DNA from 3 places in the Devosia beringensis genome. Region 3 is predicted to be linked to each of the others. Evidence: riboswitches for the same ligand, from Rfam matches in the RefSeq annotation. Region 3 holds a riboswitch; each other region holds the start of a gene.

Region 1 (3,267 bases), 1.5 Mb from region 3:
TGCCACGGCCTACCAGGCTAATGCCGAGGCCGAGCTGGTCAAGCTCGACGAATTGCAGGCCGAGCTGGTCACCACAATGGCGCCGGTCGCCGACAAGCCCTTCATCGTCTTTCATGACGCCTATCAGTATTTCGAGGCCCGCTTCGGCCTCGACGTGGCCGGTTCGGTCACCGTCAGCCCCGAAGTGGCGCCCGGCGCCGCCCGCATTGACGAACTCAAGGCCAAGGTCGGCACGCTCGGCGCCACCTGCGTCTTTGCCGAACCCAATTTCGAGCCGACCATCATCTCGGCCATCATCGAGGGCACCTCGGCCAAGGCCGGTGTGCTCGACCCCGAAGGCGGCGCGCTGACCGAAGGCGCCGACCTCTATCCCACCCTGCTGCGCGGCCTTGCCACTAGCCTGGTCGATTGCCTGGGCTAAATGACTCCGCCAGTCCGGTCCGCCGGGCTGGCTATTTCAGCGGCCCCTTGAAGATGAAGAACGCCCCCAGAGCGATCATGGCAAAGCCGATGCCGTGGTTCCAGGTGAGTTTTTCGCCGAGATAGAACACCGCAAACAGCACGAAGACCGACAGCGAGATCACCTCCTGGATGGTCTTGAGCTCGGCCCCCGAATAGACGCCATAGCCGATCCGGTTGGCCGGCACGGCCAGCCAATATTCGAAAAACGCGATGCCCCAGCTGATCAGCACCGCCGCCCACAGCGCCGCGCCGGGCCATTTGAGATGCCCGTACCAGGCAAAGGTCATAAACACATTGGATGCAAGCAGCAGCCCGATCGGGGCCAGCGTGGCGAAATTGAAGCCCAAGGCTTCCTCCTGAACAAACCGGTCAGAACCGGCGGCGCTATCTAGCCGCACTGTCTGCCCCCGGAAAGTCGGTTTCTTGCAGGTCTCGCCCGCTCAGCGGGTATGCTTGGTCTTCTGCTCGAGCGCGTAGAGGTCGTCATGCAGGCTGTCCATCCGCTCCTTGAGCGCGCTCTGGGCGTCATAGACCCCGCGATTGTAGTAATAGGCGCCCATCTTCTCCGCGAAGAACGCCATCAGCATTTCCGCTGGTATGCTGCCGATCTCCTGGTCGAGTTCCTCGCGGAAATAGTCCTTGATCTCGCCGACAATGGCCTTGGTTTCGTCCTTGCTGAACTTGATCGGCTTCATCGCACATCTCCTGGCTGTGTCCTGATCTAGCCCGAGTCGCTTGCCGCTGCCGGGGCTGAAATTGCTGCTTCGGCGCCGCTCTCGGCTTGACGCCAGCCGCGTTTTCCGTGCAACGGCCGGCCAGACATTGCAGTTGCCGCCGTTTGGTGGCACACCACCTCTCGTGTTGGTTCCCGAAGGCCCCGTGCCGGAGGGATACCCGGTTCAGGCGTTTGACGCGCCTGTGCTGGACTAAGGGAACACGGTGCGACGTACCCATCAGGGCGCAATACCGTGGCTGCCCCCGCAACTGTAAGCGGTGCATTCCCCTCAATTGCCACTGGCAGCCTAGCTGCCGGGAAGGCGAGGGGCGTGGTGATCACCGCGAGCCAGGAGACCTGCCATCACACCATCCGGGCGCAGAGCCCTTAACCCTTTGTGCCGTCGGGTGGACGGCCAGGAGATGTCATGACGCAGACCCTATGCTGCCCCAATTCAGTTCTGTCCCGCACTCGCCTTGAGGGTGTGTCCGCATGAGCAAGATCCCCACCACCGTCATCACCGGCTTTCTCGGCGCCGGCAAGACCACCCTGGTCCGCCATCTGCTGGCCCATGCCCCCAAGGGCAAGCGCATTGCGCTGATCATCAACGAGTTCGGCGATCTCGGCGTCGACAAGGATATCCTGGCCGGCTGCGGCGATGAAACCTGCCGCGAGGAGGATATGATCGAGCTCTCCAACGGCTGCATCTGCTGCACCGTAGCCGACGAGTTCATTCCCACCATGCAGGCTTTGCTGGCCCGCCCCGACAAGTTCGATCACATCATCATCGAAACCTCCGGCCTGGCTTTGCCCCAACCGCTGATCCGCGCCTTCAACTGGCCCGAGATCAAGGCCCAGGTCACCATTGACGGTATCGTCACCGTGGCCGACGCCGCCGCTTTGGCAGAAGGCCGCTTTGCCAGCGACGAGGCCGCCGTCGACGCCCAGCGCCGCCAGGATGAAATGCTCGATCACGAGACCCCTTTGGGCGAACTCTTTGAGGATCAGCTCTCGGTGGCCGACCTTGTCGTCATCAACAAGGCCGACCTGCTCGATGCCGCCATGCTCGACAAGGTCGAGGCCAATATCCGCGCCGAACTGCGCCCCGGCGTCGGCGTCATTCGCGCCAGCAATGGCCATGTCGATATCGCCGCTCTGCTCGGCCTGGGCATGGGTAGCGAGGACGACATTGCCAACCGCCCCAGCCATCACGAGCTCGAGCACGGCGGCCAGACCCACGAGCACGACGATTTCGACAGCTTCTCCATCCGCCTGCCATCCATCGCCGGCAAGGACGAGCTGCTCGCCATCATCGAGACCACCATGCGCGAGCATGACGTGCTGCGCCTAAAGGGCTTTGCCGCCGTTCCCGGCGCCAATGCCCGCCTCGCCATCCAGGCCGTCGGCCCCCGCGTCAGCGCCTATTTCGACCGCCCCTGGAAAGACGGCGAAAGCCGCGACACCGCTTTGGTCGTCATCGGCGAAAGCCCCCTCGACCGCACGGCGATTACCGCGAGCCTTGAACGGGCCGTCAAGATCGCCGCCTGATCGGTATTGCCCCGTCATGCAAGCGTGGGCCTCGCATGCTAGTCTTGTGCTGCAGTTTTGCAGAAACACTCAAGCGCGAGGCCCACAATGGCACAGTTGCTCAGTTTCACTACCTGTAACCTCTACAATCTCAACTTACCCGGCAAGGCGATCTATTCGGATGCGGACGGTTGGACCACGGACCAATACAATGCCAAGATCGCCTGGCTCGGCCGGTCCCTTACCGACATGCGGGCCGATGTCTTCGGCTTTCAGGAGCTCTGGCACGCCGACGCGCTTGCCGATCTCATGGCAAGGGCCGGCATTGCCGATAGCCATGTTCCGCTCGTGCCCCCCGATCACGATGGCGGCCGGATCGTCTGCGCTGGCGCTGTTCGAAAGGACATTCTGGAGGACGAGCCCGAATGGATTTCCAGCTTCCCGGACAATTTCAAGCTGCAGGACGAGGGCGACGACGAGCAGACGCCCGATATCCTGGTCCAGATTCGCGGCTTTTCCCGTCCGATTCTGCACTTCACCATCCGGCCGGTCGCCAGTCAGGC
Region 2 (3,267 bases), 310 kb from region 3:
GCGGCCGAAGAGGCCGCGGCGCGGGCGGCGGCCGAAGAGGCGGCGCGGCTGGCCGAGGAAGCCGCGGCACAGCAGGCGCTCGAGGCGCCACCGCCCGCTTCCGAGCCGGCACAAGCCAATCCTGCGCCGTCAGGGCCGCTTTATCTGGGTCTGCCGCCGCCGCAGCTGCCGCCCTCGACAGGCCTGCCCGGTACCTAGAGCGCCGTGCTGCCTGCAGCCGGTGTCTCCGCCTTGCGGCGATACCAGTCGAGCACGGCCAGGCGCGCCGCCGATGACAGATTGGTGGTCTGTCGGTCGGCGTCGATGCTGGCGATCAGGGCGGTCATGGTTTGTCCGGCCTCACCCGCCATCAGTTCCAGCGCCGCCCAAAATTCGGGCTCGAGCGCAATGGACGTGCGGTGGCCGGCGATGGACAGGGAGCGCTTGTCCATCGGCAGGAGTCAGGGCTTCTTGCGGAAAGCGTCGAGGCTGACGACCTTTTCACCGGGCTTTTCGCCTTCGGCGCCGGCTGTGCCGGCCTCTGCCTCGACGGCGTCGTCCTCGGCAGCTTCGACCATTTCGGCACCCGGCGCGGTCTGCGGATCAAACTGCAGGCCGAACTGGACCGACGGATCAAAGAAGCCCTTGACCGCCGAGAACGGGATGACGAGGGTTTCGGGAATGCCGTCAAAAGAGAGGCCGACTTCAAAACCGGTCTCGGAAACCTTGAGGTCCCAATACTGGTTCTGGATGACGATGGTCATTTCCTTGTCATACTGGCCGAGCAGTTTTTCGCTCAGACGCACGCCAGGGGCACGTGTCAGGAAGGAAATGAAGAAGTGGTGTTCGCCCGGCAGGCCGGTCCTGGCGACTTCCGCCAATACCTTGCGCACGACGCCGCGCAGGGCTTCCTGAGCGAGAATATCGTAGCGCATGTGGTCTTCGGCCATGGTCACCCTTCCGGTGCTGAGAGATAGAATCCCGAACGGCCCATATCAGCCCTACGTTCCGTGCGATTTCAAGAACTAAAGCTTGTCGGCTGCCCGGCACCTGAAAATGCAAGTGCAGGCTTCTGTTGCCAGGTGCCTGCGAACCCCGCCTGTCACCCGGCTAGGGGTGGAGGACTTAATTTCCCAATGCTAGCACTGCTTACGCAGCGAGAGCGACTGGAGCCTTATTGTTGTCATTTGCAACTATAAGTTTCGGACCGATAACGGTGGTACCTCACCGAGCAAAAGCACACCCTTTACACCCTCGTCGATCCTGTTTCGCCCCCATTGGCTGCCCCGAAAAGGGGTAGATGGTGGAGGCGCCGGGTACTGCCCCCGGGTCCGAATGGCTTATTACGATGACAATTTATCGCCATAGCTCTTGCGAGCAATCCCTATATAGGCGCGCTGCCGGTGCGATGCAAATGCTGCGACAAATTTCTGCGTGATCCCGGCGGTACACCGGCCCCCGCATGGCGCTTGTCCCGGTACGGCGTCATGCGCTAACGTCATCGTGATGGTTTTCGCCCCCGCATGCGCGGGGCGGATGAAAAGGGAACACGGTGCGGCGTATCCATCAGGAGCCAAAACCGTGGCTGCCCCCGCAACTGTAAACGGTTTTCGGCCGCAAAATGCCACTGACGCCAGGTCGGGAAGGCGCGTGCCGATGCAATCCGTGAGCCAGGAGACCTGCCATCACATGCGAGCACAGCAGTGCTCTTTGACGACAGCAGGCCGCACGGTGGGTGCGGAGAGGAGCCAGACATGCATATCGAACCGGGCATCGTTGACGGTGCCAAGATTACCCTGAGCTACGCCACGGCCGCCGGATCGTTCGGGCTGGCCGCCAAGATGGCGCTCGACACGATTCGCACCGAAGGCGCCGGCGCCCTGGCGCTGCGCAGCCTTTGCACCACGGCGCTGGTGTTCAGCTTCTTCGAGGTGTTTCCACACCATGCCGTCGGCGTGTCGGAAGTCCACCTGATCCTGGGCTCGACCCTGTTCCTGATCTTTGGCGCCGGCGCGACCGGGCTGGGCCTCGCCCTGGGCCTGCTGCTGCAGGGCCTGTTCTTTGCGCCCTTCGACCTGCCGCAATATGGCATGAACGTCACCACGCTGCTCGTGCCGCTCTATGCCATGACCTTCCTGGCCAAGCGCATCATTCCGCAGGCCACGGCCTACAAGGATGTCGGCTATGGCCAGGCGCTCATGCTGTCGACCGCCTATCAGGGCGGCACGGTCGCCTGGGTTGCCTTCTGGTCGCTCTATGGCGGCGGTCTCGGGGCACAGAACCTGGCAGCCACGGCCAGCTTCGGCGCCGCCTATATGCTGGTGATCGTGCTGGAGCCGCTGATCGACCTTGGCGTACTGGCTTTGGCCAAGCTGACCGGCGGTTTCAAGGGCCTGCCGCTTTTGCACAACCGGCTCTACAGTCCCGCTGTCTAGGCATTCAGGCGGTCCCAAAACTTGGGGCCGCCACCCCTGCATGTCGCCGTTTTAACGCCGTGGCAGGGGCGATCGGGGTATAGTCCGGCCAGCACTAATGTGGTGAGGCTGGCATGGCGACGACGACATCTGACAAGCTCGGTCACGCGGCAGAGCGGTTTCTGGACAAGGGCGAGACCGCGCTCAATGCGCGCGAGCGGCATGTGCTGGAAAAGGCGCTGAGCCGGCAGACCCTCTCGCTGGACACCAGCAAGACCTTTGACGAGGACGCCACTTTCGGCCAGCGGCTGGCCGATGGCGTGGCCTCGTTTGGCGGCTCCTGGACATTCCTCATCATCTTCGGCGTGGCCCTGCTGGCCTGGGTGGCCAGCAATCTGCTGCTGGCCGGCGGGGCACCCGACCCCTATCCCTTCATCTTTCTCAACCTGATCCTGTCGATGCTGGCGGCCGTCCAGGCGCCGGTCATCATGATGAGCCAGAACCGGCAATCGGCCAAGGATCGCCTCGTCACCAGCCACGACTACGAGTGCAATCTCAAGGCCGAGATCGAGATCATGGCGCTGCATGACAAGATCGACCAGATGCGCAATGACGATCTCAAGCGGCTGATCGGCCAGCAGCAGGAGCAGATCGCCCTGCTGACACGCCTGGTGCAGGGCCATCTTGGGGACGGTGCCAAGCCGGATGGTGCAGAACCCGCCTGAGAGTCAGCGTTTCCAGGCCATGCCCATATAGACGTCGCCTGCCCGCAGTTCGGCGAGCATCTGCTCAAGGTGCTTGCGCTTGGTGTCGTCGCGCTTCACCTTGTTGATCCACAGCAGGTAATCATTGCGCTGATAGGGCGGGCGGGCCT
Region 3 (3,267 bases):
TCCGGGCATCCGCACCGGCGTCAAGGTCGCGGTCATCGATGCCACTGGCAAGGTGCTCGATACCGAGACCGTCTATCCCTTCCAGCCGCGCAATGATGTCATGGGTGCGCAGGCGGCGATTGCGGCGCTGATCAAGAAGCATGGCGTGCAGCTGATCGCCATCGGCAATGGCACCGGCAGCCGCGAGACCGAAAAGCTGGTGGCCGACCTTACCGAGCGCCTGCCTTCGCCAAAGCCGACCAAGGTCATCGTCTCGGAGGCCGGCGCCTCGGTCTACTCCGCCTCGGCTTTGGCGGCTGCCGAGTTCCCCGATCTCGACGTCTCGCTGCGCGGCGCCGTCTCCATCGCCCGCCGCCTGCAGGATCCCTTGGCCGAGCTGGTCAAGATCGAGCCCAAGGCCATCGGCGTCGGTCAGTATCAGCACGATATCGACCAGTACCGCCTGGGCCGTTCGCTCGACGCGGTGGTCGAGGACGCGGTGAATGCGGTGGGCGTCGACCTCAACACCGCCTCTGCCCCGCTGCTGGCGCGGATTTCCGGCTTGGGCCCGTCCGTTGCCGAAGCCATCGTCAGCCACCGCGATGCCAATGGGCCGTTCCGCTCGCGCAAGGCCTTGCTGGAGGTGCCGCGCCTCGGCCAGCGCACGTTTGAACAAAGCGCCGGCTTCCTGCGCATTACCGGGGGCGCCGAGCCGCTCGATGCCTCTTCGGTGCATCCGGAGGCCTATGGCGTCGCCCGCAAGATCGTCGCCGCCTGTGGCCGTGATCTGCGCACCATCATGGGCGACAAGTCGGCTTTGGCGGGTCTGAATCCGCAGAGTTTTGTCGATGACCGCTTCGGCCTGCCCACGGTGCGCGATATTCTGTCCGAGCTGGAAAAGCCCGGCCGCGACCCGCGCCCAGCCTTCAAGACCGCGACCTTTGCCGAGGGCGTGGATGACATCAAGCACCTTAAGCCCGGGATGATGCTCGAAGGCACCGTCACCAATGTTGCCGCCTTTGGCGCCTTCGTCGATATCGGCGTGCACCAGGACGGGCTGGTGCATGTGTCGCAATTGGCCGACAAATTCGTCAAGGACCCGCATGAAGTGGTCAAGGCGGGCGACGTGGTCAAGGTCCGGGTGGTCGAGGTCGACGTGCCGCGCCAGCGCATCGGCCTCACCATGCGCAAGGAAATCGATGCCACCGCGCCCACGCGCGAACGCCCGCGCGACCAACCGCTGCGCGCCAATCAGCGCCCGCCGCAGGAGGCGCCGCGCAGCACCGGCTCGTTGGGCGACCGGCTGAGCGAAGCCATGCGCACCAAGAAATAGGCACGCGACGATATGGCCGGTCTCGGGAGGCGGCGTGCTGGCAGCGGCGCCGGCCCTTGCCGCCCTGGCAGGCGCCAGGGGAGGGAGGTTGTCCCGGATCGATCTGGCGGCACGAGGCGCTGCGCCCTTGACTTCAGGGAGCCAGGCTGGCTTGTTGCGCCATGTTGAAGGTTCCTTCGCGGCCTGCCGGCCAAAGGGGATTAAAAGGGAACACGGTGCGACGTACCCATCAGGGCGCAAAACCGTGGCTGCCCCCGCAACTGTAAGCGGTGAGTTCTGCTGGAATCGCCACTGATCCCAAGGGATCGGGAAGGCCCAGACAGCGCATAGACCCGTGAGCCAGGAGACCTGCCATCAACTTGTCTTCAACCCGGCCGGGGTGTGCCGCGGAGAACGATGATGGCGCATGACGACTTCACTGCTGGTCTATGCCTGATGGGTTCGCCTGGTCTGCCCCGCCTGTTAGCAGGGGGTTCCAGTGGGACAGGCGCGTCCATGCCACCACGATAGTTGCATCAGACAGCTTGGCCGATCGGCACAGCGCCAGCCTGTGGCCCAGATTTCACGTTGCAGATCAAAGATACGTAATGTAATAACATCACATTCGACGCGGCATTCGCGACGCGTGCTCAATCGTCTGCGGAGCCTGGCATGATCGCACTGCAACCTGCCGTCCCTGCGCGGCCCGCCGGCCTCAATGTGGACCAGCTGAGCTGGGGCCCGAGCCCGCAGCGGGCCATCATTTCGGGACTGCATTTTTCCGTGCAGCCGGGGCAGATGCTGGCCGTGGTCGGCCCCAATGGCGCGGGCAAATCCAGCCTTCTGCGCTGTCTTTACCGCTACCACCGGCCCACCGCAGGAATGGTGCGGCTTGACGGCGAGGACCTCTGGGCGCTCCGGCCCAAGGCTGTGGCGCGGCGGATCGCCACCGTGCTGCAGGAGCCGGCCAGTGACTTCGGGCTGACCGTGGCCGAAATCGTCGCCCTGGGGCTGGCGCCGCATCAGGGCCCTTTTGCCAGCGCCGATGAACAGCCGGTGCTTGAGGCGCTGGCTCTGCTCGATCTGACATCCCTGGCGCCGCGCAACTTTGCCAGCCTGTCGGGCGGCGAGAAGCAGCGCGTGCTGATCGCCCGCGCGCTGGTGCAAAAGCCCGACCTGCTGATCCTGGATGAACCGACCAACCACCTCGATATCCGCCACCAGCTCGAAGTGCTGGCCCTGCTGGCTGCCCTGCCGGCCACGGTCGTGGTGTCGCTGCACGATCTGGCCCTGGCATCCGCCCATGCGGATCAGGTTCTGGTGCTCGACCAGGGTCAGCAGGTCGATATCGGCCGTCCGCTGGACGTGCTGACCCCAGCGGCGATCGACAGGACCTTTGGGGTATCCACTACCATCGACAGTCATCCCGCCACCGGCCGTCCTCGCTTTTCTTTTCACCTTCCCCTCAAAGCCTAAGGAGCTTCTACGTGCGTTTCGTTCACACAATGCTGGCCACCGGCCTGCTCGTCGCCTCGGCGTCGGCAGCCCAAGCCTTTCCGGTCACCGTCAAGAGTTGCGACCGCGAGGTCACCTTCGCGGCGCCGCCGCAGCGCGCCGTCTCCAATGACGTCAACCTCACCGAAATGATGCTGGCGCTCGGCCTGAGCGACCGCATGGTGGGCTATACCGGCGTGTCGGCATGGAAGACGCTCGACGAAACCCTGCGCCAGGGCGTCGAGCAACTGCCCGAGCTGTCGCCCGACTATCCAACCAAGGAAGTGCTGCTCGGCGCTGATGCCGATTTCTACTTTGCCGGCTGGAACTACGGCATGACGGTGGGTGGCGAGGTAACGCCGCAGACACTCGCCGCCTTCGACATCGCCGTCTACGAGCTCACCGAGAGCTGCATCCACATCATGGCCAAATCCAAGGCCTCGATGGACGATATGTATGTCGATCTGCTCAATCTGGGCCGC

Evidence for each region. Region 3 has a riboswitch for cobalamin ahead of GDR53_RS16440 (ABC transporter ATP-binding protein). Riboswitches for the same ligand answer to the same signal wherever they lie in the genome.
Region 1: linked by a shared signal. The riboswitch ahead of cobW (cobalamin biosynthesis protein CobW) and the one ahead of GDR53_RS16440 (ABC transporter ATP-binding protein) in region 3 are both predicted to bind cobalamin.
Region 2: linked by a shared signal. The riboswitch ahead of GDR53_RS14915 (energy-coupling factor ABC transporter permease) and the one ahead of GDR53_RS16440 (ABC transporter ATP-binding protein) in region 3 are both predicted to bind cobalamin.

Annotation. Positions count from the first base shown of each region.
Region 1 is NZ_CP045422.1:800,343-803,609, reverse strand. It holds gene GDR53_RS03980 (zinc ABC transporter substrate-binding protein) at 1-421, shown strand, start outside; gene GDR53_RS03975 (DMT family protein) at 453-749, opposite strand; gene GDR53_RS03970 (DUF2164 domain-containing protein) at 903-1,157, opposite strand; cobalamin riboswitch at 1,359-1,539, shown strand; gene cobW (cobalamin biosynthesis protein CobW) at 1,670-2,725, shown strand; gene GDR53_RS03960 (endonuclease/exonuclease/phosphatase family protein) at 2,813-3,267, shown strand, end outside.
Region 2 is NZ_CP045422.1:3,064,507-3,067,773, forward strand. It holds gene GDR53_RS14895 (AsmA family protein) at 1-198, shown strand, start outside; gene GDR53_RS14900 (ribbon-helix-helix domain-containing protein) at 195-431, opposite strand; gene GDR53_RS14905 (SspB family protein) at 441-929, opposite strand; RNA gene ssrA (transfer-messenger RNA) at 1,041-1,397, opposite strand; cobalamin riboswitch at 1,470-1,680, shown strand; gene GDR53_RS14915 (energy-coupling factor ABC transporter permease) at 1,734-2,414, shown strand; gene GDR53_RS14920 (DUF1003 domain-containing protein) at 2,528-3,118, shown strand; gene GDR53_RS14925 (YdeI/OmpD-associated family protein) at 3,122-3,267, opposite strand, start outside.
Region 3 is NZ_CP045422.1:3,371,445-3,374,711, forward strand. It holds gene GDR53_RS16435 (Tex family protein) at 1-1,312, shown strand, start outside; cobalamin riboswitch at 1,464-1,682, shown strand; gene GDR53_RS16440 (ABC transporter ATP-binding protein) at 1,964-2,767, shown strand; gene GDR53_RS16445 (ABC transporter substrate-binding protein) at 2,797-3,267, shown strand, end outside.